3 linked regions of the Chlorogloeopsis sp. ULAP01 genome follow. The main gene of each other region encodes a partner of the protein of the gene in region 3 in a complex. Links are inferred from orthologs where the notes say so. Each region holds a gene or a part of one and is shown on either strand. Other genes may lie near its edges.

Region 1 (9,867 bases), on a different replicon or contig from region 3:
TGACTGGAAAAAGAAATTAAAAGCTCTATTGGTGCAATTGCTCGATATGATATTTAATCTGCGAGGATTTTTGCACGATTAAATACTTATCCAGTCAAAACGAAACTATGGCACAGCAATACCGCATAACCCTACTTCCTGGCGATGGCATTGGCCCTGAAATTATCGCTGTGTCGGTAGATGTGCTCAAGGTTGTAGGAAAAAAATTTGATATTGATTTTGAATTCCAAGAAGGATTAATCGGCGGTGCGGCAATTGACGCAACAGGCGAACCTCTGCCAACTGCTACTTTAGATATGTGTCGCAATAGCGATGCTATATTATTGGCGGCGATCGGTGGTTATAAGTGGGATACTTTACCATCTCATTTACGTCCAGAAGCAGGCTTACTCGGATTGCGTGCGGGTTTGGGATTATTTGCCAATTTGCGTCCAGCGAAAATTTTACCTCAGTTAATTGATGCCTCCAGCTTAAAACCAGAAGTTGTGGAAGGCGTCGATATTATGGTGGTACGCGAACTCACAGGCGGCATTTACTTTGGTAAACCCAAGGGGATTTTTGAAACAGAAACTGGTGAGAAACGAGGTGTAAATACAATGGCTTACACCGAATCTGAAATCGATCGCATTGGCAGGGTGGCATTTGAAACAGCACGCAAACGTCGAGGAAAACTATGTTCGGTAGATAAAGCTAATGTTCTGGAAGTATCTCAATTGTGGCGCGATCGCATCACGAAATTAGCGGCAGAATATCCAGATGTGGAAGTTACTCATATGTATGTAGATAATGCCGCCATGCAACTGTTACGCGCTCCCAAGCAGTTTGATACCATCGTTACGGGTAACCTGTTTGGCGATATACTCTCAGATGCTGCTGCCATGCTTACTGGTAGTATTGGAATGTTACCTTCTGCTAGTTTGGGTGCATCTGGGGCGGGAGTCTTTGAACCTGTTCACGGTTCTGCCCCCGATATTGCAGGACAAGATAAAGCTAATCCTCTCGCACAAGTTTTGAGTGCAGCAATGATGCTACGCTACAGTTTAAACCAACCAGCAGCAGCAGATTTTATTGAACAAGGAGTTTTACAGGTTCTAGAAAGCGGTGTTCGTACTGGGGATATTATGTCTCCTGGCATGAAGCTTTTAGGTTGCCAAGCTATGGGTAAAGCATTGATTCAAATGCTTGAACAATAATTTTTTAATCGCAATGGCAATATTGGCAACTATATGTTGGAACTTTCGTATAAACTAAAAACAAAACTTAGCAAGCCATTCAGTAAGCAGTGTACGCTGTAAAACAACCACAAGCAAACTTTACCAGCCCAAAGCACCAGCCACCCCTGATCGACCCCGCGCTGATCCGATCTGCTGGACAAATTTACTACACATACTGTGAAGTACATCCCGAAGTGGCTGGACAACCATCTGGTGTAGCAATTAATCGCGTTAATCACCGAGGTAAGGTGATTTTTACAAATCAACCTGTCCTCTTGCCTGAAGAATGTTTTGTGCCTTTGAATCAAATTGAATCGTATATGTATTAGTCAATAGTTAATAGTCTTTGGTTTGTACAAACGAGGAATGAGCAAGTATAAAAGACCAAGGACAAATGACTAAAGACGATATATGGATCTTTTGATAGTCACATTGGCGAATGTGATCGTGTTTGCCTTAGGTGCGTCTATTGGCAGCTTTATCAATGTTGTTGTTTATCGACTGCCTGCTGGTTTGTCGATTCTGTTTCCCCCTTCTCGCTGTCCACATTGCCTAAATCAACTCCAAGCTTACGACAATGTACCAGTTTTAGGCTGGTTGTGGTTAAAGGGACGCTGTCGCTATTGTCGAAGTAAGATTTCTCTGCGTTACCCAGTGGTAGAAGCGGTGACAGGATGTTTATTTTTGCTGATTTTTTGGATGTTTCATGTATCGCCATTGACACTTGGCTATTGGGTTTTTTGTAGCTGGTTACTCACCTTATCGCTAATTGATTTGGATACCATGACCTTACCCAATCCACTGACTCAGTCAGGGTTAGTACTGGGGATAGCATTTCAGATGATAGTTGGTTTTCTGTCAGAAACTAGATGGGTGGGATGGGCAAATCACTCAATGACAGCAATATCAGGAGCTGTGCTGGGATTATGGCTGTTTAATGCGATCGCCACTGTTGGTTCTATTGTCTTTGGTAAAACAGCAATGGGTGGAGGCGACGCGAAACTAGCAGCAATGATGGGAGCATGGTTAGGTTGGAAGCATTTGCTCTTAGCTGCTTTTGTGGCTTGTTTTTTGGGAGCATTGGTGGGTGGTGGTGCAATTTTCTTATCGCGGCATGGCGCTCACGCTTCAATCTCAAGACAGTCGCATCAAATTACCAGTCAAAATCCCCGCCCAACACTGCCTCAAAAATGGGGACAAAAGATGCCTTTTGGCCCTTTCCTTGCTTCAGGAGCCTTAATTGTTGTGTTTGGTGGCGAGGCAATTTTGTCTACCTATCTGCAATTATTTTTTCATGGGAGTTGATAAATAGGGGACAGGGAATCAGGGAACAAAAAATTTCTCATTACCATACTCTGCATGGTGATGGAAACTGGGAGGCTCCGCCTCGTGATCTCAATCAATGCTTTCCTGGGCTGCCAGCCTGGGAAAGAGAAATTCCTAATCCTCAAGCCTAATTCCCCACTCTCCACGTTCTTGCGTCTTCCTCTCTTCCTTTGCAAACAACATACAACTGTAAGTTTCATTACCTCTTATGTCATTAAACTTCTGTTAACATAATCTTGTGACTTGGATTACCCTCTGAAATAACGAGAGCATACTGGCAAGTGGAACTGATGCAGCGATCGCTTCTGACTCGACACAACCTGCCGAGCGCAACTAATGACACAACAACAAGTAATTTATTGATTGGGGGGTGAAGTTCTATTTTGGGGCTGTTATGCCAGCAGCTTTGCAACTACTTTTCAAGGATATATTGCCTGCGTTGCTGCTATTAATTTCCCTAGAATCAGAACAACGGACTTGAATTGGTTTACGTATTTTCGTTAAGCTGGCAACCAAAGATGCAAAATAAGGTCTGAATCGGTTAGAAGAAAAATTTGACCGCCAATTACATTAACCTACGTTTGACATACTATTCACTTGCATAAAAAACAAATGGCGAATAACGAAGAAACACGTGGTTTAAAGTCTTTATTTGATTGGTTTGCCAATCGACGTAAATCTGGTGCTATCAGCCTCGAACGTCAAGAGCGTGAAATTGCTGATGGGCTGTGGCATAAATGTCCTCAGTGTGGTGTCTTAACATATACTAAAGACCTGAAAACCAATTTAATGGTATGCACGGAATGCGAACATCATAATCGAGTTGATAGTGATGAACGTATCCGCCAACTCATCGATCCTGGTACGTGGAGAGCGATGGATGAGCATTTACGCCCTGCCGATCCTTTGGGATTTCGCGATCGCAAAGCCTATAGCGATCGTCTCCGGGAAACGCAAGAAAAACTTGGCTTAGTAGACGCCGTAAAAACAGGTTTGGGTGAAATTAATGGTTTGCCTATTGCCCTGGGCGTGATGGACTTCCGATTTATGGGTGGTAGCATGGGTTCCGTCGTGGGAGAAAAGCTCACCCGCTTAATTGAACAAGCTACTCAGCGACGGTATCCTGTGGTGATAGTTTGTACCTCTGGCGGAGCCAGGATGCAAGAAGGAATGCTCTCGCTGATGCAGATGGCAAAAATCTCCGCAGCTCTACAACGCCATCAAGAAGCACGGCTATTGTACATTCCTGTATTAACCAATCCGACTACAGGCGGCGTTACTGCTAGTTTTGCAATGTTAGGCGATATCATTTTGGCAGAACCCAAAGCCACTATTGGTTTTGCGGGTAGGCGAGTCATTGAGCAAACTTTAAGAGAAAAACTGCCAGATGATTTCCAAACTGCTGAAGATTTGCTCCAACACGGCTTTGTAGATGAGATTGTGCCTCGGACAGAATTGAAGCAAACTCTGGCACAATTGATAGCCTTACATCAGCCCTCCACAGTTACCACAACTAATAACATGGTTTTGTGGGAAAAGACTATGAGTCTAAGTTCTACTGCTGCTGAGTAGGAAGAGAACACGGGGACACGGGGAATTCTCTCTCCGCGTCTTCTTAGCTCCTAGTTTCTAGCCCCTAGCACGCCAGGCACCTTAACAGAGCGGAGTCTCCGCACGGCGCTGGCTCCCCTAACTTCAAGCTAACTTTTTGCGAACTTGCCGCAATCCTTGAAAAGTCTGAAGAAAAGATTGTCCCCGTGCTTCTTGTACAAACATTAGAGGTAAAAGTGCAAGAATTCGGAACATGGTTGAAAGGGCAAATAAACCCGCTAAACCTCCGAAGTAAGTATTTTGGATGATCAAACCACCTAGAGTTGTACCGAAAGCGCCACAGAAACCAGCAACGGCGGCGATTGTGGCAAAATATATAGATTGATTTTTGACTGGTGCAACCTCTAATTGCATGGTGTTGCCGCACAAATCAATTGCTGCTCCGGTTCCGCCCAGGAAAATGTGTAACATTGGCAGCCAAAACCACAAGCTGAGAGAATTATGGCTAATGCCTAACCATAATAGGGGCGCGATCGCAAATAAGATACCAACAAAGAAGAGAATGAGACGGTTGCCGATTCTGTCTGCTAGCTTACCCCACACAATTAGCATTAACATATTTGCTGCCGCCTGAACGCTACTGTAGAGTGTCACCCAACTAACATCTATATCAAGCGTGTCGAGCATATAGAGGTTAAAGAAAGGGGCGCTAAGGTTCACAGCAAACATCCAGAAACTGAAGTAAAGCAGAAATATTAAAAAGTTAGTGTCTTTAAGAATATTTTGCCAAGGATTAATTTCAGGCACTGGGTTGTCAATTGTTGGTTGGCAATCGCTTGTGGTATCTAAATTATTTGGATCTAAATCAACTGCTTTTTCAGGAAAAATCTTTGTAGAATAAGTGTTTTGCTCTTGGGGATTTACATCCACTTTAAAGTACTGACATCCCAAGCTGGCAATTCCCGATAAAATTCCGATAAATAGCACCACTCCATAACCTTGGAGAGTGCCACCACGCCACGTGGAGACTGCCACCCCGGCTAAAGGTACGCAAATTAAATTCGTGAGGCTAACAAGACTGTTGCGGATACCAAAATACCGTCCCCGCAACCGCCGATGAACTAGCATTGCCATCCAACTCAACCACGAAGCGCTTCCCAGCCCTCCGCATAAATGGCTGAATAGAACGATTAAAAGCGTCAATACTACTAACTGCTGAGAATTCATTAATCCCCAACTGAAAGCTGCAATCCCCGCTACTAGAATCAGCCATAGTAGCCGTGAGGGGCCATAAATCATGAGAGAATAGCGGCAGCGACTATGAGAACGTTCCGAAAGGTAAGCACCCAAAGGCTGAATTAAATTCACCAACATAGGGATAGAAGAGAGCATCCCAAAGGCGATCGGGCTGGCATCCAACTCAACTAGAAAATTACTCAGTAAGATGCCGCTAGTGGTAATGGTAAAGATGCCTGCAAATACACCATCAACAGTTGAAGCTCGCAAGCTATTGCGAATCCCATTTTTTGGAGCTTTTTGGTTGAGTTCGGCAATGGGAGCAGGAGAAAGTGTGGTTGGGGCAGATGCGATCGCAGCAATTTCTGGCACAAAAGGAGAAGCGGTTTCAACTTGAACAGAAGTCATGAACTCAGCAGGTGGGCGTAATTCAAAATTGTTTGTAAAATTACCTGTGGACAAAATAGAACAGCAATTAGCAATGAATTTTACGGAACCAGAAGGCTGTCTATTACCACATACGAACTACTAGCCTGAAAAAGTTTTTTATTTATATAGTTTTGCTAGGTCTATGGGTGTAAAACTTAGCATCTATCAAGTTGTTTGTGAACACATATTCTCCGCTTATGAATGTGAATAATTTTGCAATTTTTCGTTATTTTACCTTGCATTTCTATATAAAAATTTAATTATTGTAAAAATCATTCTAGAGCTAGAACAAACCATTACTTGGTGAAAAAGTCTTCATTCTGCGGTAATGAAAAAGAATTTTTTTAACTTTTTACTCCTGGCAGTAGCGATTGCTCTGTTGGCAATCAGTTGTCAGCAGATACAAACTCATAGAGCTGCCACTAAACCAGCCCCAGTCACCGTCAAACTGAGTGGTTGGGGTTCAGATCCTATAGAGCAAAAACTATTAAAACAAGTATTAAAAGACTTTGAGGCACAGCATCCAGGTATCAAGGTAAGGTATGAGGTTATCTCTGACCAATACATGGATGTAATTAAAACCCGCTTAGTTGGCGAAGCCGCACCTGATGTCTTCTATTTGGATGCTCTTGAGGCTCCTTTCCTCATGAGTCAGAATGTCCTAGAACCATTAGATGCTTATATTACTTCCGATTTTGACTTATCTGACTTTGAAGAAAATTTAATTAATAGCTTTAAGTACGATCACCAGATTTATGGTTTACCCAAAGACTATTCCACATTAACACTGTTTTATAACAAAAAAGCATTTACCGCCGTAGGTTTGACTAGTCCCCCTAAAACTTGGGATGAGTTGCGTACCTACTCCAAGCAATTGACAACAGACAAAAATCAAGACGGTAGAATTGACCAATACGGTTATGGAGTAATTCCGGAGTTAGCGCGTCAAGCTTACAAAATAGGAGCTTTTGGTGGGCAACTAGTAGACGAAAATGGTTATGCAACCTTTGCCTCTGCAGCTGGTTTGAAAGGATTGCAATTAGTAGTAGAGCAGTATCAAAAAGAACGTTCTTCTGCTCAAAAATCTGACGTTGGAACTAACTCAGGTAGTGAAATGTTCGGTCAAGGCAAAGTGGCAATGGTGATTGAGGGTAACTGGGCTATTCCATTCCTCAAAGAAACTTTTCCCCAGTTAGAGTTTGCTACCGCAGAAGTACCATCTATTAATAATAAAAAAGGCACAATGGTTTTTACGGTTGCCTACGTGATGAACAAACAATCACAGCACAAAAGCGAAGCTTGGCAGTTAATTTCCTATCTTACGGGTAAAGAAGGCATGGAAAAGTGGACAGGAACAGGCTTTGCTTTGCCCACACGCAAATCAATAGGACAGAAATTAGGCTATGACAAAGATCCGTTGCGATCGCCATTTTTAGCAGGAGTTGACTATGCGATGCCGTGGCAAGCAGGTAAATATCCGGCAGCAATTATGAACAGCTTTGATAACCAGTTTGTCAGCGCTTTGTTGGGGCAGCAACCACTACAGCAGGCGATGCAGCGAGCGCAGCAAGAAGCGAATAAGTTGATAAAGGCGATGGAGTAATTAAGTAATTAACCCCTTTCTCCCAAATTTTGCAGAAGGGGAGGTTCACTTCACCAGATGCTGTTTGTTCCAAAACGCGCTTCTTCCACGGCAATGGATGTTTCTCATTAGAGCAACCAATTACCATAGATAATCATGCAAGATCCATCCCTACAGCAAATGGTATGGGATGAGGCGGAGGTGTACGATTGTGTATCAGCTAAGAAGGCAACAGCAAAAAGCCAGGTGGAAGATAAAAGAAGACTTGCCTGGGTATTTGTTCATGTTGCCTGCGATTCTAGTTTTAGGAACTTTTGTAGTCTTACCAATTATTTGGGCTGTTTTCCTTTCTCTCCATAAAGTGCAGCTTCTCGGCGGTATTGAATACGAATTCATTGGTTTTCGCAACTTCACGCGCCTATTTGAAGATGAACGGGTGTGGATTGCTCTCAAAAATACAGCCCAATACGTTGCTATTGTGGTGCCAACACAGACTGTCTTGGCGTTAGTTCTGGCTGTTACTCTCAATTCTGGCATTCGTGGCAAAAACTGGTGGCGCATCCTTTATTTTTTGCCTACAGTTACTTCTTCTGCTGTCCTCACGCTGATTTTCATGTGGATTTATAACACCAATGGGCTACTCAATGATGTTCTCGCTTTTTTAGGATTGCCTACTTACAACTGGTTGGGCGATCCTGCTGTGGCACTAAAAGGCATTATGATTATGAACATTTGGTCAACTGCACCGTTTTATATGGTGATTTACCTGGCGGCATTGCAGGATATTCCCCAAACTCTCTACGAAGCGGCAGAATTGGACGGTGCTAACGGTTGGCAAAAGTTTATACACATTACGATTCCTATCCTCAAACCCGTTACCTTCTTTGTTGTAGCTATGGGAATCATTGGTACATTTCAGTTATTTGATCAGTCTTATATCTTTTCTGGTGGCACGGGCGGGCCGAATAATGCCACTCTGACCGTAGTTTTACTAATATATCAAGCTGTATTTCGGAACTTGCAAATGGGATATGCAGCCGCGATCGCCTTTTTGTTAGCAGTAGTCATAATTACTATCACATTGATTCAGCAGCGATTGTTCGGGGGCGAAAAAGTGTGAAAAATTTATCTCGTGTCTCTTGGCTGAAAGTACTGCTGTACATCGTACTGACACTGTATGCAATTATTACCCTTATTCCCTTTTTGTGGGCGCTTTCAGCATCCTTCAAACCCCTATTTGAAATTGTTAGCGGTGAATCCAATTTTTTGCCCAAGAATTTCACTTTTGACAACTATAAGCAAATCTTTCTACAAGAACCGTTGTTTCTGCGCTGGCTATTCAATAGTGTCGTGATTGCTGTTAGTGTTACTGTTTTAAACTTGCTGTTCAATTCAATGGCTGGTTATGCCCTTGCAAGGCTACGCTTTCGGGGTAGACATTTTTGGTTCTTGCTAATTTTGGCAGTTCTAGCAGTACCAGCGCAGATAACACTGATTCCAACATTTTTGATTTTGAAAGTCTTTGGCTGGCTAAATTCCTATCAAGGCATGATTATTCCCAGCATGGTTAATGCCACCTTCATTTTTATGATGCGGCAGTTTTTTATTAATTTTCCGAAAGAACTTGAAGAAGCTGCTGCCCTTGATGGTTTAACTCCCTTTGGTATTTTTTGGCGGATTGTTCTACCTCTAGCAAAACCTGCGTTAGCAGCACAGGCAGTTTTTGTGTTCATGGGTAGTTGGAATAATTTTTTGTTACCTGTGGTGATTTTATTTGATCCAGAAATGTTTACTTTGCCTTTAGGTTTGAACTCTTTTAAAGGTCAATATATTAGCTATTGGAACTATATTATGGCAGCTTCAATGGTTTTCACTTTGCCAGCGTTGGCTATCTACGCCTTTTTTAATCGATATTTTATTCATAGTGTTACTTTTACGGGTGGGAAGGGTTAAAAATTAAATAGTTTCAATTCTTTCTAGTCGGGATTGCTCTCTTTACAGCAGAAAATTTTTTATTAAAAAACCGCCAAGATGCAAGAACGCAAAGGTTTAGGAAAGTTTCAATCCCTAATAGGGAGTAAGAAAAATTTCAACTCGCTCTTTTCGCCTTATGTCAATAGAAATCGAGCCATTTTTTCCGAAACTGATTTTCCAACACCTACCCATCCGCGCATTCAGTAAAGAAAAGTAAATAAAAATTACCGCAAGGGCGCACTGGCTCCGCAACGCGCTGCCTCCCGTACAGTAGTTAGGGGTTGGTTGTCCCCGTTTCCCCCTGTCTTTGCGTCCCCTTCCGCGTCTTTGCTACTCCTTACCTCCTCAAAAGTAGTTAGGGCGACAAATTGCCCTCTTAACGTGATATTTGTATAACAGCGACTCAATCTTTAATTCTGTAAGTTAACAAGTAGCATGGGTTGTGCAGACCTATCAATTGCGGAGATAGCGGCAGACTACAGGGTGACTGTAGCCAAAGTGCTTTCTATACGCAAACCACCGGGAATTGCCTATCAAAACCAAAAGTCCGTTTGG
Region 2 (10,036 bases), on a different replicon or contig from region 3:
CGAAGGAACAAAAGGAGTTTGGGGTTGTACACGTTGCTTATACTGCAACTCAGTTTGTCCAATGGATGTAGCTCCGCTTGATCAAATCACCAAAATTAAACAAGTAATTCTTGATCATAAACAAAAAAGCGACAGCCGTTCTATTCGCCATCGCAAAGTTTTAATAGAACTAGTCAAAGAAGGTGGCTGGATTGATGAACGGCAATTTGGTTTACAAGTGGTTGGGAACTATTTTAGAGATTTAAGAGGATTGCTTGGTATTGTACCCCTTGGTTTGCGAATGCTAGCTAGGCGCAAATTCCCTTTGTCATTTGAACCTTCAGAAGGCACAGGGCAAGTGCGATCGCTAATCGAAGCTGTGCAAAAAGAGGAAGTAGGGATTAGGGATTAGGGACTGGAAGATAGGGAAGATGGGGAAGAATTTACTCCGATCGCTTCTTCACCTCCCTCACCTCCCTCTACTCTTTGTCCCCGCGTCTCCTATCTCACCGTGGGTCTTGAGGTATATTTAATGGTTGCCCTGAAGTTTTATAGACTAAAATATCCCATTGCCCATTGTTACTGTACTCAAAAGCAATTCTGCTGCCATCAGCGCTGATTGTGGGATTGCGAACTTCTGCTTGTAGATTGGTAGTTAAATTACGTGATTGTCTTGTTTCTCGGTCGTACAGGAAAATAGCTGTTCGCCCCTGACGAGAAGCAGCAAAAACAATATAACGACCATTGTCTGAAATACTGGGATGAGAGGCGATCGCATCAAAAGAATTTAAACCAGGTAAATCAATTAAACTGCGAGTCACCATATCAAACATATAGACATCTTGGCTGCCTCGTCGGTCAGAAGTAAAAACAATAAATCTTCCAGAAACTTGCGGCGTTAATTCTGAAGCAGTACTGTTAAGACTTCTTCCTCCAGGATCAAAAGGATAGCTCAAAAGACGGGGATAGCCACCACAGCCATTTAATAAAGTTGTTAGTGTAAGTATAGGTAGAAAAATATAGCATTTGGTCATTAGTCATTAGTAATTGGTCATTTGTTAGTGGTGAGGCAGCACTGCAAAGAGAAGTCGGTAGACGCTTCTGCGGCTTTCCGCAGGCTAGGGCGGCTTCAAGGTAGAGTACCCGGAGGGTTAGTGGTTAGGTTAGTTGTTTATTACTCCCCTTGTCTCTGTGTCTCCACCTCCCCGTGTCCTCTTGCTACTGCGGAGGTGGAGTTATAGTTGCACCATTAGGAATGTCTAACTCAATATTTGGGCCTCGATCTAGTACTTCAGTATCCCACTGACCGCGACTAGCGGATTCAAAGACTACATAGCGCCCATTGGGACTGATATTAGGATTTCTAATCCAACCGCGATATGTAGGAGTAAGGATTTGTGATTGCTGTATGGCGCGATCGTAAAGCGCCACCACTGGTCTACCTTGATCGCTAGTAATATAAGTTATGTAACGTCCGTTGTAGCTAAGGCTTGGGCTTTCAGCGATTGTCTCCGGACGATTTAAACGTGGTGTACGCACAAAAGACTGCTGCTGCAAATCGTACAGCAGTATCTGGTGAGCGCCATTTCGATTAGATACAAATGCCAAAAGCCGCCCGTTTCCACTCAAAGTCGGTTGTGCTTCAGTGTAGCGACTATTAACAGAAGTGGGGCCAATAGGAATATTATCGGAGCTACAAGAGATTAGTAAACCTGTCAATCCAAAAATGAGACTCCAATTAAGTGGTCTTTGGAGCCAAAATCTAGGTGTAATTTTTTTCACCTCACCTGTTTTCTGTTACCTTTTTGTAACTTCCTCCCTAGTTTATTTAAACATCATCAAAATTTACCGAATTATCTGGTTCTTCTTCTGAATTTTTTACTGGTTTATATTCTACATAGTCAGTAGATATAACATCGTCGTCAGTCCGCTCTGGTTGCGGTTCTGAGCTGCTCGATGGGCGACGTCTTCTCGGTGGTCTGGACGTATTATCTACAATATCCTCAGCGCGACTTTCTGGACGGAAAGAGCCGTTATTACTACGCCGAGGAGTTCTTCTTTCTTCGCTAGTTGGGGTATCCCAATCATCAACTTTTCTGCTGGAAGCACCCCAATCATCTTCAATTTTTTCAGGAGTGCGCTTTGTCGGACGCGTAGTACCACGTCTGCGCTGTCTATCTGTCAATTCTGGTCTTTCACTTACATTCCGGCGCTCTGGGCGACGGGGAGATTCTTCTTCATAAAATTCTTCGCGAGAAGAACGATTTTCTCTACTACCTGGAATGCGGGGACGAGGTTGCTCCTCCTCATACTCGTCATCGTAAGGTAGTGGGTCATAATCATAGTCCACCTGAGCCTTATAGGGGGATCTTTTTTCATAGTTATAACGAGGGCTAACCTCCCGCTCATCATCCACAATTGGGGTATTGCGCTTGGCTTGCTGAGTCGCGATTCCACGCAGGCGAATACTTTCGACAGCAAAAAAGACTGTTGAGCCAACTAGAAGCAACTGACCAAATTGGAGAATTGGGTCTAAACGCCAGCCCTGGAAAATAAGAATAAAGCCGCAGAGCAAGCCTACAGCTGCAAAAAAGATATCCTGATCTCGTGATAGTTCTGGACGTACAGTACGGAGAAAATAAAGTGCTGCTCCAGCCACAGCTAAGAATATTCCCAGGATACTGGCTGAGTTTGCTCCAAAATTTACTTGAGCCAGAACACTGGCTGAGTTCAGCCAAAAAGTTATCATTGTTCTTTTCCCAATATCAAATCTATGTTATCCAGTCAGAATTTAAATCTCTACTCTAACAAGACATAAATATATTGTAGAGACGCGAAACTCATAGTAGCGCCGTGCAGACGTTATATCCGCCCGTGCGACTGCGATCGCGTCTCTACATTATTACCCAAAGCTAAAAAGCCATTATCTGCTGATTTGGTCTGATTAACCTTGAGAAAGATAAATTGCAAAATGTCAGCAATTATGCAATTAACTGATTTGCAAGTAGTTTTGAGAGTCAATTTGACTCTCATGAGATGATTAAGAACGCTGGATTTTATCTCTTTGGCTAATCAAAATCAACCCAACAGTAGCAGGGATAACGACAATTAAAGTACCCCAAAGCAAGCTCCAAAGAAAATTTGCTAAAGAAGGCGTCATAGTTCTCAACCTTTTTTTACAGTCTTCATACTAATTTTAATGGTCTATCACACTGTTAGAGTACAACCATACATCTGTTGTATTTGTAGTTGACTCATTTGGTGTGTTAGCGTCAAATCGCAATTATGCTATTTGCATTGAATTGATTTTACTACGGGAAATTGATTCTCCCATGAACTTGCGATTTCTAAATTTTGGTCACTAAGCTTGCTTACTGCCTTCACAAATTAGATAATTGACAGTCAGTACACTCAAATTCTTTCACCCTAAGGGTTGGAACATTTAGTTAAAATAATATTGGAATAGCTTTACAAAGCTTAAATATTTCGGCTCTCCCCAGGTTTTTATTTTTCATAAAGAGTGAGAAGCAATAGACAATGATCGGTGTTAACCTTACTGCTTGGATTCTCGGTCTCGGCTTGGGACTGATGACACTTTTGTTTATTTTCCGCATAGTTCTAACTTGGTATCCCCAAGCCGATCTAAATCGTTTTCCTTTGAATTTAGTGGCTTGGCCTACGGAACCTTTTTTGGTACCAATGCGGAAGTTGATCCCACCTTTAGGGGGAGTAGACATTACACCGATTATTTGGGTTGGTATCTTCAGTTTAATTAGGGAAATTCTCCTTGGTCAGCAAGGACTGTTGACTATGATGTCTAGGGTAAATTAGGGATGAGTTAGTGGTTAGTACAGACGCGATTAATCGCGTCTGTACTTTAGTGCTTAGGGTTATTATCCCCATCTCCCCAGTCCCCTAGACCCTCACCCTAGCTTTGAAGTTCTTGCACGAAATTAGTATAGATATTACCCTGTAGAAATTGTGGGTTTTCCATAATTTTTTGATGGAATCCGATGGTGGTGGGTAGTCCTGTAATTGCACATTCGCGCAGTGCTCGTTTCATGCGCGTAATGGCTGTAGAACGGTCTGGCCCCCAAACTATTAACTTACCAATGAGAGAATCATAATATGGAGGAATCTGATAATCAGTATAAACATGGGAGTCAATTCTCACTCCAGGGCCTCCAGGCGGTAGATAACCACTTATCCTTCCAGGAGAAGGGCGAAAGTCATGATCGGGATCTTCGGCATTGATTCGGCATTCGATCGCATGTCCTCTTAAAACCACTTTATCCTGAGTCAGCTTTAGTCTTTCTCCTTGAGCAACACGGATTTGTTCAACAACCAAGTCTACTCCAGTAATCATTTCGGTTACTGGATGCTCAACTTGAATCCGCGTATTCATTTCCATAAAGTAAAAATTTCCAGATTTATCTAGGAGAAACTCAATTGTTCCGGCTCCCGTATAGTTGATGAACTGAGCTGCTTTTACTGCTGCTTGTCCCATCTTTTCTCGTAAGTCTAAGTCTAGGGCGGGGCTGGGTGCTTCTTCTAGCAGCTTTTGGTTGCGGCGCTGAATTGAGCAATCTCGTTCACCCAGGTGGATAACATTGCCATAGTTATCCGCCAAAACTTGAAATTCTATGTGACGGGGACGTTCGATAAATTTTTCTAGATATACTCCAGAGTTACCAAATGCTGCTCCTGCTTCGCCAGCAGCTGCTTGAAAACATTTCACAAATTCGTTTTCCGATCGCACTAAGCGCATACCCCGACCACCGCCACCAGCTGTAGCCTTAATCATGACAGGGTAACCAATTTTTTTGGCGATCGCTAATCCTTCTTTTTCTGACTCCAGCAACCCTTCACTTCCCGGTACTGTTGGTACTCCTGCCTTTTGCATCGTTTCTTTGGCTGTTGATTTATCACCCATCAACCGGATTGCTTCCGGAGAAGGGCCGATAAAAGCAATGTGATGATCGGCACAAATTTCTGCAAATCGAGCATTTTCTGCTAAAAAACCATAGCCGGGATGAATAGCACTGGCATTACGAGTTAAGGCGGCAGCAATAATATTGGGAATATTCAAATAACTTTTACTACTGGCAGGATCGCCAATGCAAACCGCTTCATCAGCAAGTTGGACGTGGAGCGCATTACGGTCAACGGTTGAGTGTACCGCGACAGTCGCAATTCCCATTTCTTCACAAGCCCGGAGAATGCGAAGCGCGATTTCTCCCCGATTAGCAATTAATATCTTGTCAAACTTCATCTTCTAGCTTCGATATCAGTTTAGTAAATTGACATTTTCTCCCGGCAATTTAGAAACAACGCTCTCGCCTGATTTCACATTATGACAGGAGATGACCAAGTCCAAACCATTGACTTCACTGCTTTTACGGGTTTCACTAGCTTACCAATGCTTAGTGCTGGTATTTCCCGCTCCAGACGATTAAGGCGCACTGTGCATCCACAGTGTACCTAACTTCTGTGTTGCATCTATGTAGTTCTGGCTGTACCCCTTTTTAAGAACACTTCGATTTAATATCACTTCGATACAATTTTGTTGTCAGTTAGACATAAATTATGTGAGAGTTTTGTGCATATGGATGGTTGATTTTGTAAAAGGGACTAGGGACTGGGTACTCGTGACTGGGAATTGGGTGGAAAGCGGAAAAATTATGGAAGGGGCTTTAAACCCCTCCCAAATTTTGCAACCTCCCCCAGTACCCAGTACCCAGTACCCAGTACCGGGAGCGGCGTTCCTCCCCCACCTTTAGGTGGGCGAGCGGTGGGGGACTCCTCGCCGTTACCTGTTGAAATATCTAAGTATTACTCCACTATAGATATTTTTTTGTGCTATATTTGATATTCAGCAAAACCTTGCGGATGTGGCGGAATTGGTATACGCGCACGTTTGAGGGGCGTGTGGCTTTGCCTTGCGAGTTCGAGTCTCGCCATCCGCATTTAAAATTTCCAGTCAAGAGTCGAAATTTTCCTTATTTGCCTATATAGCCTTATTTCATTATTGGGTGTGTGGGTTTTTTGTGCTTTGATAGAAATAAGTGAAGATTTGTAAAGGAAATTGACTGCTACTTTTGCACAAACAAACAACTTAACGTTGCCTACGGGTTGGCACCGCCTAACTCCCATCTGGCAAGGAGGGGAGGAAGTTATTCAACAAGGTTTGCCACACGCTCAATTAGCTCCGGCTTGGCAATTGCTACTTTTAGGCGATGGTTCCCCAACGAGACACTTACAATTGCTCACGAGTGAGCCAACAGAAGTGGATGTTATTGATATGTCATTGATTGGCATGGATTTGGATGGTGCTCCTGAGTTGATTAAAGCCGTGCCAGGGCCAAGACTACGGCGACAAGTCTGGCTGCGTACTGCCTCTGGTCAAAGATTGGCTTATGCTACCTCATGGTGGGAGGCTTCCCATGTAGATGAGTATTTACAAAATCGTTCATTGCCTATTTGGGCTAGTCTAGCTCGTCTACGTACAGAGCTATATCGAGATATCCAAGGTCTTTATTATGGTTATTCGGATGGATTGGAGTCTGGTTTCGATGAAAAAGGCCCATTTTGGGGACGCCATTATTTGTTTTGGCATCATGGACAGCCCTTGACTTTAATTTATGAAGTCTTTTCGCCTTATTTAACAAAATATTTGGGATCGACACAGTCAGCTTGAATAGTTGACTTCTAATTCCAGTCAAATTAAATCAAAATTTGAGCACAAAGGTAACTACGGTTGAGCGATCGCTATTCTAAAGATTCGCTGAGATTACTGTTGACTATCTGTGTTTACTTCTTGTTGCATTTATTAACACAAGTTTGAAGTAAAAATTGTTATTAAATAATCAAACCTATATAGCTGTTGGAGCCAGGTTAAACATATGAGTTGTTACGATTACTCATTGCGGCATAATTTAAGTAGCCGTCATGAAATGCGTACACTAAAAGGGTACCAGGTATTAGGGATTGGGTACTGGGGTACAGGGTACTGGTAATTGGGTATCGGGGATTAGGTATTGCTCCTGGTGCTCCTAGTCCCTAGTCCCTATTGATTTCTTCTGCCATCTGACTTGAAAGAGCAGGGGGAGCAGGGGAATCTGGGGAAGCTGGGTGAGAAAAGCACTTTCATGCAAGGCTTGTGAAATTTTTTCATCTGGACTGCCTACTTATTGATATACCGCTAGCCAATGAAACGCTTACGGCGGGTGTATCTATACGTATCTACTGTGGTGCCTCTGATATCTCTTTTTTCAAGCCAGCCATTCACACCCGGTTTGGACACAAACCTTGCTATAAAAATACCTCTTCCATGTTCCCCAACTCTGTTAAGAGTTCCTATTTTCAGGCTAGTAATTTCTTATACTAATAGAGTATTATTTTATTTTTGCGTTTGAAAAAATAATCAAGTTTTACCAATAGTGATATTCAATACAATTTAGCAAGATTAATATTTTCTAGTTGTCCATCAACTTGTAGATATTAAATTAGATCATATTTAATATTGATGGCATGATTAATAAACTTTCACAAGTTGGAGAAATGATCTCGAAAATGCTAACGAATAAGTATATTTAAAGGATTTACAACAGAAATTAAAATTTAGTAAGCTTTAGCCGAAATTTGGATAGTTAACCATGAGGATTAGCTTTCATAAAACGTGTCAAGCTTAGAAAACAATGGTAACTTATTACCGAAGTATTATTAACTTCTAGAGCCAATAAATAATTTAGTATGATTCACACCCCAGACGGGGGAAACTTTTTGGTTTGCTTTGGCAACAAAGCAACTAACAAATTCGCTATGATGAGGTATTTGTTTCAATGGCGCTGCCCGTCCTATCTGTTTCGTCGATGAAGAAGAAAAAGAAACCATCTCTGGTACTCACACTCTCATCAGCTGGGTTATTAATTGGTGGTGGTGTGGCAGCATACTGGCTGTTAGCTCAGGGGCAACTATTTTCCAGAAATTTACCAGTGGGTGCAAATATAATCCCCCAAGATGCTTTATTTGCGGTTTCTCTGACTACTGATCCTGCTCAATGGCAGCAATTGCGGGAGTTTGGCACACAAGAAACTCAAGCCGAACTAGATCGATATCTAGTGCAGTTGCGCGATCGCTTTATCAATAGTAAAGGTTATGACTTTCAAAAAGATATCAAACCATGGGTTGGCGAGCAAGTAACGATTGCAATCATGGCTCCACAAGCAAGTAAACCCACTCTCAAACCCATAGCTACAAATGGAAGTATTGCTAATCAGCAGTCGTTAGTAGTGGTGCTGCCAATCAAAAATCAACAAAAAGCTCAGAGCATTTTAGCACAACCGAAAACACTCAAAGGAGGAGAATGGAGCGAGCGCACTTACGAAGGTATTGCCATCAAAGAAAAGAACTCAACATCTGGAGAAAATTTATCAGCAGCAGTAATCAATGGGCGTTTTCTGGTGCTTGCTGACGATTCTAAAACTATAGAACAAGCAATTCAAGCATATAAAAATAGAACATCCCTAGCTACAAGTGCAGGTTTTACGGATAACTTTCCCAAAATTGCTAGCTCTCAACCTTTTGCTCAATATTATGTGAATGTACCCTACTCTGCTAAGATTGCTGCCGCATCTGGTAACCGTCATTTACCCGCCCAAGTTTTAGCACAACTGCAAAATAACCAAGGTTTAGCAGGAACAGTTAGTCTGGATTCACAAGGAATACGTGTTAAGGGTGTTTCGTGGTTAAACCCTAATAGTCAGCGCGTATTAGCAGTTGAAAACAAAGCTGGGAATATGCAAAATCGCGTGCCATCTGAAACCTTGATGATGCTTTCTGGTGGTAACTTGCAACGTTTTTGGGCAGACTACGTTTCAACATCCCAAGGAAATCCGCTCTCGCCCATCGCACCCGAACAGTTACGCGGAGGCGTGAAATCTCTTGTGAATCTCGATTTAGAACGAGATTTATTGAGCTGGATGAGTGGAGAGTTTTCTGTTTCGGTAATTCCCAATACTCCCAACAGTTCATCAGACGATTTTCGTGCTTCTTTGCTGTTTATGGTACAAGCACGCGATCGCGCTCGTGCAGAAACTTCCTTAAAGCAGCTCGATGAAGTCATGAAAACTCAATACCAATTCCAGATTCAACAGGCAACAGTTGCTGGTAAGCCTATTGTTAACTGGATTGGGCCTTTAGGTACCTTAACTGCTACTCACGGTTGGTTAGATGGAGATGTTGCTTTCTTGGCATTGGGCGCTCCCATCAGCGATCGAATTATCCCAAAACCTAACAATGCATTAGCTAGTAATCTTTTATTCCAAGCAACAGTTCCCTTAGAAAAAAATCCTAAAAATAGCCAGTTTTTCTTGGATGTGGAACGTACCGCCAAAAATTTTCCGTTACCAACTCTGTTGCCAAATCAACAAGCATGGTTAAAAGCAACACGCTCGATTGGCATAACAACTACAATCGAGGATAGTCGTACTAATCGTTACGAAATTATTTTAGGACTCAAAAAAACTGGAAAACCAGCCTCCAATAGTTCCCTAAACAATCCCACCTCTTTTGTTACTCCTTTGCCGACTCTACCTAAGGCTTCTAGCATACCCTTACCTGCAACACCACCATCTCCCTAAAAAGAGGAGGGGGAGAGAGGGAGACAAACAGATAAGGGGAGCAGGGGGCAATAAGGGCAGAGGAGATAGGGAGAATAACTAACTACTAACCACTGTACGGGCGGGTTTAAAAGATAAATTGTCGGTTTTCACCCAAAGAAAATCAACAAAACCCACCCTTCCCAATGACTAATGACAATCACCAATCATTAGCCAGAAACAGATAGGATCAAAACTGTCAGAAAAAATATTTTTAGGAATCCACGGGGGAGAACATTTTATGAATCTGGTTGAACTCCAGAACTGGTTAGATAATGCCTCCTTTGCCATCCTCTTTATAACGATGCTAGTTTATTGGTTTGGGGCGGCTTTTGGAAACGTGCCATATTTACCGATTTTGGGAACGGCAGGGATGGCGATCGCTAATTTGTGCATCG
Region 3 (9,744 bases):
ACAATCCAAGCTATTGCAGGTAGTAAAATTTTGATTGAGCGCGGTAAGCCGAAAGTCAAGTTTCTCCAAGACTCCAATGACAAACCCTATCCGCGTATGGCTGTAGCTATAGATAAAGAAGGTAAAAAACTCTGGCTAATTACCGTTGATGGCAAACAGCCCCTTTACAGTGAAGGAGTAAAGATAAGCGAATTGACTGATATTGTTATGGATCTAGGTGCATATACAGCACTCAACCTAGATGGCGGTGGTTCGACTACGCTAGTGATGGCAACCAGGCAGGGAGCAAAAGTGTTAAATGCTCCAATACATACTAAATTACCTATGCGCGAGCGTCCAGTTGCTAATCATTTGGGTTTTTATGCTAATCCTCTGGATGGAGGAAACAAGGGAAAGTGAAGCTTCAAGAAGGGTTGAAGAGAACTCAGCATATCAAAGGTACAGTCAGTATCTTTTGTGACAACTGAGTTATTGCCTGATAAAAATTTTGCTTGTATAGAAAAAGTAATTTGTATTGAGCTAGCTAAATCATTATTACAAACCCTTCTGGGCAGCTGTCTTAGTATTGACCAACAGTTTAGACTAGAACCACAGGGTAAAAATTAAAGGAAATTATGATGAGCGATCGCGACTACACTCTAATCATCGATAAAAGCGGTAGTATGTCCACTCCCGACCAAGTGGGTGGTAAAAGTAGATGGGAGATTGCTCAAGAGTCTACTCTTGCCCTAGCAAGAAAATGTGAACAATTTGACCCTGATGGTATTACTATCTACGTATTTTCTGGTAGATTCAAACGCTACGATGATGTAACTTCAGCTAAAGTAGAACAAATATTTCGCGAAAATGATCCTGCTGGCACAACAAATTTGGCAGGTGTACTGCAAGATGCTACTAATAATTACTTCCAACGCAAAGCTGCTGGTAAAACTAAGCCAAATGGCGAAACAATTTTAGTAATTACCGATGGTGAACCTGATGATCGCAAGGCAGTATTTGAAGTCATCATTAATGCAACTCAAAAAATGGAACGTGATGAAGAATTGGGAATTTCACTTATTCAAGTAGGTTCTGATTCTCAAGCAACTAAGTTTCTCAAAGCTTTAGATGACCAAATGCAAAATGTTGGTGCAAAGTTTGATATCTGCGATACGGTAACTCTCGATGATATGGAAGAGATGAGCCTTTCAGAAATATTAATGAATGCGGTAACTGATTAATTTATTTCAGATTTTCAAGGTTTTGTCTCTTGACTCTTGACTCTTGATTGGAGAAATAATCAATGCTGGAAAATCGTGATTATACGCTAATTATCGATAAAAGTGGCAGCATGGCAACACCAGATCAAAAAGGTGGTAGAACCAGATGGATCACATCTCAAGAATCAACCTTTGCATTGGCAAGTAAATGTGAGCAATTAGATCCAGATGGGATTACTGTGTACGTTTTCTCTGGTAGATTCAAGCGCTATGAAAATGTGACATCAAGTAAAGTTTCACAAATTTTCCAAGAAAATGATCCTGCTGGTAGCACAGATTTGGCTGGAGTATTGAAACATGCAACTGATAGCTATTTTGAACGTAAAGCTGCTGGTCAAACTAAGCCAAATGGTGAAACTATATTAGTCGTTACTGATGGTGAGCCAGATGACCGTAAAGCAGTCATGAAAGTGATAATTGAAGCTTCTCGCCGTATGGAGCGTGATGAAGAGTTAGCTATTTCTTTTATTCAAGTTGGTACAGATCAACAAGCTACTCGCTTTTTGAAAGTATTAGACGATGAGCTACAAGGTGCTGGTGCAAAATTTGATATTTGTGACACCGTAACTATGGAAGATATGGAAGACATGAGTTTATCAGAAGTATTACTCAATGCAATTAATGATTAACTTTTCTTTTAAGAAACAAGGCAGAAGGCAGAGGAGCCACTGCGTTGGGCGGGTTTCCCGCCATAAAGGAGCGTAAGCGCCCTTGCAGGTTCGCCGCGTCGAGTGCGACTGGCGTCAAGTGGCGTGGCAGAAGTAAAGAGGATTTGAGATGGTACACCGCCTGTGGTGTGGCTCCTAATAAATTCAATTTCAAATAAAATTTGAACTTCAATTGTCACTATCACTTGACCAAATTGAGGAGGAATATTGGATTTATAATAATTTTGAGGATTTAATATGGATTCAATTGATAAGTTGTTAGCTGAACTGAAAGCTGAATATCAAGAAAGTAAACACGAACAGCAACATTTAAAGCCATCTCCAAGCACACAGTACACTCAATCGCCTCGAAAATCATCATCTTCGATAGATAATTTGTTGGCACAAGTCAAAGCTGATTTTCAGGAACGGGAGCAAGCTGACGAGTTAAGCAAACAGCAACAGCTAGAGCAGGAAAAGTTTCAGCAAGAACAAATTCAAGCAAAGCAATTGCAAGCTTTAAGAGAATTTGCTCAAGATTGGTTAGCAAAATTAGATCCATTCTCGCCAGAAGGGCTCTGGTTTGAAAGGTTTGCCGAGAGATATTCCTCAAAATTAGAGGCAGCAATAGACTACCTGAAAGATAACGAATTAATTCAGTAAAAGGCAGCAGGAAAGAAGGCTGAAGGACACGGAGATAAGGATCACGAATCACGATTACCCTTGTCTACCCACGCTAGTTGACGCCAGTCACCATAACGCACTTAACCCGCTTACGCTCCTTTATGCCAGAAACCCTTACTTTCGCTGAATTGCTACCAATGGATACGCCGCTCTGCGTCTACTCGTCTACACCAGTCATATATGCTCGTGTTGCCCTTTTTGATGTTCCGTTAGTCGCAAAGCGACACGCTTACGCCATCAGCGCAGCCATGCCCGCAGAACTTTACGCTAACGGCAGTAGACACCTAGACAGACGTAGTTGGGCTTTCCGTGGGGTAAGTAGCCGCTCCGACTTCTCTTTGCAGTGCTGGTTCACCACCGTACTAGCTCCTCCTCTTCAAGCTTTCCTAATCCCTAATCCCTCATTTTTTGCTTATGAGTTTTGAAGATCTCCCTAATCTCTGGGTTCCCTTGGTACTTCTGGGCTTAATTATCATTGCTGCTGTTTTTTTTATTCGCAGTTAGTGATATAGCATTTTTATATCCAAAAATCTATAGCTTTCTTCAGAGTGGCAATTATTCCCTAACCATTAGCCTCTAGTGCTTATTTTCAGATGAGGTATGGAAACTTTTCGGATTCAGCTTGCGATCGCAGAAAGTTAGTAAAAGCCCGATCGCAAATTTAGGAAGCGTGAACTTAATAACACATCTCCAAAACTTTTAAGTATTAATGGCTAATAAATCATGACTAATGATTAATTTCTCCTGTTGAGGGGTACAATAAATGCCGATTGTCTTCCAAAGTTTTAAAGCTTCATGATCTCCAGTAACGACTTTCGACCTGGTGTCTCAATTGTTTTAGATGGATCTGTATGGCGGGTAGTGGAATTCCTCCACGTCAAGCCAGGCAAAGGTTCCGCCTTTGTGCGGACAAAATTGAAAAATGTTCAGAGTGGGAGCGTAGTAGAAAGAACGTTCCGAGCCGGGGAAACTGTACCGCAAGCTACTCTAGAAAAAAGCACGATGCAGCATACCTATAAAGAGGGTGATGAATACGTCTTTATGGATATGGAAACCTACGAAGAAGGTAGATTGAGTGCAGCCCAGATTGGCGATCGCGTTAAATATCTTAAAGAAGGTATGGAAGCTAACGTCGTTCGTTGGGGCGATCAAGTACTAGAAGTAGAACTGCCTAACTCTGTGGTGTTAGAAGTAGTACAGACAGATCCTGGCGTCAAAGGCGATACTGCAACAGGAGGCAGTAAACCTGCAACCCTAGAAACTGGTGCTATTGTGATGGTTCCTCTGTTTATCACCCAGGGAGAACGTATTCGCATTGATACTCGTAACGATTCGTACTTGGGCAGGGAATAAGTTGTAACTCAGCAAAGATGGAAATCCTGATTTCCATCGCTAACGGGGATTTAACTCCCTGCCCCGTGTAATATATTAAACACTGCCCATAATTTTATCTACTACCTGTATTGTAATTATGAGGTTATAAAAGCTGTGCCATTAGACTTTAATGAAATTCGTCAGTTATTGACGACTATTGCACAAACTGACATTACAGAAGTAACGCTCAAAAGCGATGATTTTGAAATCACAGTACGTAAAGCTGCGATCGCCACTACAGGTGTTGGAGTAAGTACAGGATTGTCGTCTGTTTCGCCAATTGCACCCTCAACAACAGCGCCTCCAACCACAGAAGTAAGTCGTACCTACGAACCACCTACCAGCACAAGCACACCGCCGTCAGCCGCCCCATCACCGATTGAGCAAAAAAAATATCTAGAAGTCACTTCACCGATGGTGGGAACTTTTTACCGTGCCTCTGCTCCTGGTGAAGCACCGTTTGTAGAAGTAGGCGATCGCATCCGTAGCGGACAAACAGTGTGCATCATTGAAGCTATGAAGCTGATGAATGAAATCGAAGCTGAAGTATCCGGGCAAATCATTGAAATTCTCGTTCAAAATGGCGAACCTGTAGAATATGGTCAGCCTCTAATGCGAATTAATCCAGATTAAGTATTAATCTATATAAGGAATATCCGATTGTTAAAATTTTTCTGTTCATTTGTTCCGGGACAATCCTGATGAAACAAACGTTGCCTGTACCAACAGAAGTTGTACAACAAGTGGCTGAATATTTCGGCTTGTTGAGTGAGCCAATGCGCCTGCGGTTGTTACATTTATTGCGGGATGAAGAAAAATGCGTACAAGAATTGGTAGAGGCAACCCAAACGTCTCAGGCAAATGTATCAAAGCACCTGAAGGTAATGTGGCAAGCGGGAATTCTCAGCCGCCGCAGTGAGGGAACCTGTGCCTACTATCGGGTGGAAGATGAAATGATTTTTGAATTGTGCAATCGAGTTTGCGATCGCCTTGCCACCAGGTTAGAACAACAAGCCCGTAATTTTCGCGTCTTGAATGGCAAGCCCTAAGTCAGTAGATTAGTCATTAGTCATTAGTCATTAGTGTAAAAACCAAGGACAAATGACAGAGGACTAGTGACTAAAGCTGATAGTCTCGATCAAAACTTTCACGGGTAAGTGGCTGCTCTAACTCCACACCTTCACCACCTAGAACATCCAACTGTCTGCCATTGACATCAATGTAAACCTTGGCATTTGGATTTAAACTCGTAGCGGTGTAAACAACTTGCCCTATGCGACCCATCATAGAGGCGCTGCCACCCCCTTTGCTAAATTCTTCAGATAAATTGACGCGAACACTATCGTTTTCTACATCTACACCTAGCAATTTGGTGCCTGGTGGTATAGTGGTAGAGTTATTTCCCTGTGCAGTTCCTTCTAGCAAGCGTTGAAATGCTGCTTCTAAAAAGCGATCGGGCTGGTTGCGATTTGCTGCTACTTGAATTTGCTGGGGAACCAATTTAAAACTCGCACCAGTATCTTGCAGCCAATAGATTTGGGCTGTTTTTTCATTTCCGACTAGAGATTGAGTTGGCGTATTTGGTTGTTGAGATGGTACTGTCGATGGATTATTAGACGAGACGAACCAAGCTACACCTCCTCCTACTGCCACAATCGTTGCTGAGATAACAGCTATTAAACCTGAGGAAATACGGTTAGATCCTTGTTGTTGATTCATATTAACAACCTTCCTTAAGGCTCTTATATAGTATTTATAGAGGAGAAGTCTAGCTAACGACGGCACTCACGAACGGCGAGTTTCCAAGAACTTAGAAGATGGCTCAATCCTTAAAAACGCCGCAATCTCTAATTTTTTTGGCTTCATATCTAATTTTAGAATCCGTACCTGGAGTCCGTCACCTTCCAAGTTACGTAGATCCAATCTTTGATTAATGTTATTAACAACATTATTCAAAAATTGAGGCGGAAATTCCTCTCCATCAACTAACACAACTGGGTTAATCAGTTGAAACTGGCTCCCAGTAACTACACTCAATCCTGATTCCACCTTAATGGCTAGCTTTTTTTCCTGGTTTTCCTCCTGTAATTCTACTTGGAAAATCAGACGATTATTGGCTAAAATTTCTACCCTGGGATTGATAAAATTGTAGACTGGGGATGAATCAGATTCTGAAGAACCTCCTATATTAAACTTCTGTAGTCGGCTCAGAAATTCCGGTGACTGTAAAAGTTTGTTGATGTCTTCTTGATTTAAAACTAAACGCACACCAGCTTGTAAAGGTCGTTTAATTTTAGGTAGTTTTTGCCTAAAACTACTTGGATCTAATTCAATTTCATCAGTTTCCAATTCTAAAACAGCAATGCGGATATTCTGTTGTTTTAATTGCAAAGAACGTCCTGCAATTCGTATACTTTCTACTTTACCTTGTAGTAATTGATGGGTAGGAGCATTATCAACTCGCACTTGTAGTTGTTCTACTGTAGCTAGTTGTGAACGGATAACATTTTCAGCAGTGCTGTCAATTACCAGCCCCAAAGGAACTATTAAACCCAGCAAGCCTGATACGAGGATTGTCAGCAATTCCATACGTTTTGGGAATTAGAGTTAAGAAGGCAGGAGGCAGATGGTGAGGCTGCCTCCTGCCCTGCCTTTCTTTAATTTTTAGCCTCTATTGCTTGGATAATCCATTGCTTAATAGTAGACACTACTTCTGTAATTGGAATTTCTTGAGAATTATGGGTAGCGCGTTCAACTACTTCGACTTTGCCATTAGCGATCGCTCTCCCAGTGACAATCCTGTAAGGTATGCCGATTAAGTCAGCATCTTTAAATTTAACTCCCGCTCGTTCATTGCGGTCATCGAGTAGAGTTTCAATTCTGGCTTGATTTAATTCTGTGTAAAGTTTTTCGGCAATTTCTACTTGTTGAGCGTCGTTAATATTTGGAATTGTCACAATAGCATGATAAGGCGCGATCGCAACAGGCCAAATAATTCCATCTTTATCGTAGGATTGCTCTACTGCTGCTTGTGCCAGTCGGGAAACTCCCACACCATAACAACCCATGACTAGCGGTTTTTCTTCACCCTGTTCGTTGGTATAATTTGCTGCCATTACTTGGGAATATTCTGTCCCTAATTGGAAAATGTGACCAACTTCAATGCCGCGAGCGCTTTTTAAAGTTTGTTCTGGATTGTGGATTGCGCGATCGCCTGGTCTAGCTTTACGCACATCTACGATATCATCTGGTAGTTTAAATTGCTCGCCCCAGTTAGCACCAACTACGTGATAACCAGATTCATTTGAGCCTGTCACAAAGTTCTTTAAATCAGTTGCAGTTTTATCTACCAAGCGCAAAAACTTAGGCGCAATATCCTTGGCAGACTGAATATAATCATCTGCAACATCAGGGGCAATATAACCTAAAGGCAAGGGTTTAGCCGCCCATTTCTTCTGCGTATCTACATCTGGCACTGCTAACTTCAAAACTGTCTTCGCACCGTATTGGGAAGCCAACTTTGTCAATTCATTCTGTAACTTGACTTCATTAACTTCCTGATCCCCTCGGATACTCACCAATACCAAAACCGTAGTGGCATGATCATAAAGTGCCTGGTAGAGAACATTCTTAACTATTTGAGTCGGAGAACACTTCAAGAAAGCACAGAGTTTTTCAATTGTCTCTGTTCCCGGAGTTTCCCGTTTTTCATAACTTGTAAACGTTGAGGGTTCAGCATCCGCCGTTAAAGACACAGCTTTTTCCACATTGGCTGCATATTGTCCATCTTCGGTGTAGAGAACTTCATCTTCACCAGCTTCCGCCAACACCATAAATTCTGTAGAACCAGAACCACCAATAGCACCAGAATCTGCTTCTACAGCACGAAAAGCCAAACCAGAGCGCCGCAGCATATTACTGTAGGCTTGGTACATATCCTGATAAGTTTTTTTTAGGCTTTCTTCGTCTTCGTGGAACGAGTAGCCATCCTTCATGATAAATTCTCGTCCGCGCATCAATCCAAAGCGGGGACGAATTTCATCGCGGAACTTAGTTTGAATTTGATACAGATGTAGTGGTAGCTGACGGTAAGAGCGGATCAGATCACGAGCGATCGTTGTGATTACTTCCTCGTGAGTTGGCCCCAATGCTAATTCTTGCTCGCGCCGATCTACAAGGGCAAACATGATACCTTCTGCTTGAGTGTAAGTATCCCATCTGCCAGATTCACGCCATAGCTCGGCAGGTTGTAATTGGGGTAAGAGACACTCTTGCGCGCCCGTAGCATTCATCTCTTCCCTTACTATTTGGGAGACTTTTTGCAATACCCGCCACATCAGCGGGAGATAAGCATATATACCACTACCGATGCGACGAATATAACCTGCGCGGAGTAATAATTTATGACTGGGAATTTCTGCATCAGCAGGATCATCCCGGAGCGTAACAAATAACATTTGTGACAGTCGCATCGTTTGTCCCCTTTCCAGTTTCGCTAATCTCGAACTCAGTTAAAGTCTATATGAAGGTTGAAGTATGAAATAGGTATCAATAAAAACTTAAAATCCAGAATACCCTACGGGAAGCCGCCCGGAGGGCGTCTACAGAATTCAGAATATTCTGACTCTCGACTACTGTTTCCTTCATCCTTTTGAGGGCAGCCGCACCAGCGGTGTACCACCCGCTACAAATGAAACAAACAAATCAAATCCTCTTCCTTCTGCCTCCTGCCCTCTGCCTTCTGCCTTCTGCCTTATTTCTTAAGAGGAAACCACCTTGCCCGAAATAATTCATCAAGCACAGCCACCCCTGGAATTTATCCCGCCAGCATTCAAGCCTTGGTTTTTAGAAGCCGTTCATCTGTTGCTACCCACTTGGTTACGCTGGAAATCAGCAATTAGCCAAATTGAAGCAGATGACGTAGAAGTTTTGGTGGATCTCTATCGTCAATTTCAGGAGGGAAAGATCCGCTTTTTGATAGCATTTCGTCATCCTAAAACACAAGATCCATTTTGCCTGGGCTACTTGTTTTCCCAAATCGTGCCAAAGGTAGCACGACAGATGGGAGTATCCCTACAGCGCCCAATTCATGCCCATTTTATCTACGATCGCGGTATTCCTTTGTGGGCTGGCTCACATATTGGCTGGATCGCTTCTAGCCTGGGTGGCACGCCAATCCAACGCGGTAAGGCTGATTGGACGGGTTTGCGTTCAGCTCGTGATTTGTTTGCCAATGGGCGTTTCCCAATGGCAGCAGCGCCAGAAGGAGCCACAAATGGACTTTCGGAGCTAGTCAACCCACTCGAACCCGGAATCGCACAATTGGGCTTTTGGTGCGCTGAAGACTTGCAAAAAGCCGGACGAGATCAACAGGTACTCATTGTACCAATTAGCATCCAATACAGTTACATCGAAGCGCCTTGGAATGCGATCGCCAAACTGTTAAGTGAATTAGAAGCAGCTAGCGGTTTACCTGTCGATGCAAAAGCATACAACAATATTTCTCCAATAGAGTCGCTCTATCCTCGCCTGTTGCGGTTATCTGAACGCTTGCTATCTTTGATGGAACAATTTTACACGCGGTTCTACCATCAAAAACTGCCAGAAGTAAAAAATCAAACCGAAGATGCGAACGAGGTAATAGCCGCTCGTCTGTATGTGCTTTTAGATGTAGTTTTACAAGTAGCAGAGCAGTATTTTGATTTACAACCAAAAGGAAACTTTAGCGATCGCTGTCGGCGTGTCGAACAGGCTGGTTGGAATTATATTTTTAGAGAAGA

Evidence for each region.
Region 1: the proteins of accB (region 3) and accD are in contact, whole or in part, in a solved structure (PDB 8UXZ), measured with the Escherichia coli proteins. The link is inferred for Chlorogloeopsis sp. ULAP01 from one-to-one orthologs.
Region 2: the proteins of accB (region 3) and accC are in contact, whole or in part, in a solved structure (PDB 8UXZ), measured with the Escherichia coli proteins. The link is inferred for Chlorogloeopsis sp. ULAP01 from one-to-one orthologs.

What each region holds. Positions count from the first base shown.
Region 1 is NZ_JAUDRH010000003.1:527,045-536,911, reverse strand. The notes cover bases 2,303-5,132. They hold accD (acetyl-CoA carboxylase, carboxyltransferase subunit beta), read left to right. Parts: upstream 2,303-3,152; coding sequence 3,153-4,112; downstream 4,113-5,132. Other genes in these bases: QUB80_RS08575 (MFS transporter), read right to left, coding at 4,236-5,132; QUB80_RS08585 (prepilin peptidase), read left to right, coding at 2,303-2,519. In the rest of the region: leuB (3-isopropylmalate dehydrogenase), read left to right, coding at 108-1,193; QUB80_RS08590 (hypothetical protein), read left to right, coding at 1,283-1,543; more of QUB80_RS08585, read left to right, coding at 1,626-2,302; more of QUB80_RS08575, read right to left, coding at 5,133-5,735; QUB80_RS08570 (ABC transporter substrate-binding protein), read left to right, coding at 6,085-7,359; QUB80_RS08565 (carbohydrate ABC transporter permease), read left to right, coding at 7,622-8,458; QUB80_RS08560 (carbohydrate ABC transporter permease), read left to right, coding at 8,455-9,291.
Region 2 is NZ_JAUDRH010000004.1:385,896-395,931, forward strand. Bases 3,080-6,078 are described here. They hold accC (acetyl-CoA carboxylase biotin carboxylase subunit), read right to left. Parts: upstream 5,252-6,078; coding sequence 3,908-5,251; downstream 3,080-3,907. Other genes in these bases: psbX (photosystem II reaction center X protein), read right to left, coding at 3,080-3,139; QUB80_RS10280 (YggT family protein), read left to right, coding at 3,517-3,810; QUB80_RS10290 (hypothetical protein), read left to right, coding at 5,628-5,759; QUB80_RS10300 (chorismate lyase), read left to right, coding at 6,065-6,078. Outside these bases: QUB80_RS10250 (succinate dehydrogenase/fumarate reductase iron-sulfur subunit), read left to right, coding at 1-391; QUB80_RS10255 (TolB family protein), read right to left, coding at 486-1,013; QUB80_RS10260 (TolB family protein), read right to left, coding at 1,198-1,761; QUB80_RS10265 (Ycf66 family protein), read right to left, coding at 1,808-2,728; QUB80_RS10270 (hypothetical protein), read right to left, coding at 2,842-3,012; more of psbX, read right to left, coding at 3,020-3,079; more of QUB80_RS10300, read left to right, coding at 6,079-6,676; QUB80_RS10305 (DUF3352 domain-containing protein), read left to right, coding at 7,821-9,620; c-type cytochrome biogenesis protein CcsB, read left to right, coding at 9,880-10,036. UniProt on the Escherichia coli protein: This protein is a component of the acetyl coenzyme A carboxylase complex; first, biotin carboxylase catalyzes the carboxylation of the carrier protein and then the transcarboxylase transfers the carboxyl group to form malonyl-CoA.
Region 3 is NZ_JAUDRH010000002.1:459,265-469,008, reverse strand. The notes cover bases 3,131-5,837. They hold accB (acetyl-CoA carboxylase biotin carboxyl carrier protein), read left to right. Parts: upstream 3,131-4,078; coding sequence 4,079-4,597; downstream 4,598-5,837. Other genes in these bases: QUB80_RS05655 (LmeA family phospholipid-binding protein), read right to left, coding at 5,750-5,837; QUB80_RS05660 (GerMN domain-containing protein), read right to left, coding at 5,084-5,683; QUB80_RS05665 (ArsR/SmtB family transcription factor), read left to right, coding at 4,666-5,013; efp (elongation factor P), read left to right, coding at 3,386-3,943. In the rest of the region: QUB80_RS05705 (phosphodiester glycosidase family protein), read left to right, coding at 1-399; QUB80_RS05700 (vWA domain-containing protein), read left to right, coding at 615-1,220; QUB80_RS05695 (vWA domain-containing protein), read left to right, coding at 1,283-1,888; QUB80_RS05690 (hypothetical protein), read right to left, coding at 1,897-2,106; QUB80_RS05685 (salt stress protein, Slr1339 family), read left to right, coding at 2,165-2,569; QUB80_RS05680 (hypothetical protein), read left to right, coding at 2,692-3,015; more of QUB80_RS05655, read right to left, coding at 5,838-6,553; QUB80_RS05650 (proline--tRNA ligase), read right to left, coding at 6,622-8,436; QUB80_RS05645 (1-acyl-sn-glycerol-3-phosphate acyltransferase), read left to right, coding at 8,741-9,744. UniProt on the Escherichia coli protein: This protein is a component of the acetyl coenzyme A carboxylase complex; first, biotin carboxylase catalyzes the carboxylation of the carrier protein and then the transcarboxylase transfers the carboxyl group to form malonyl-CoA.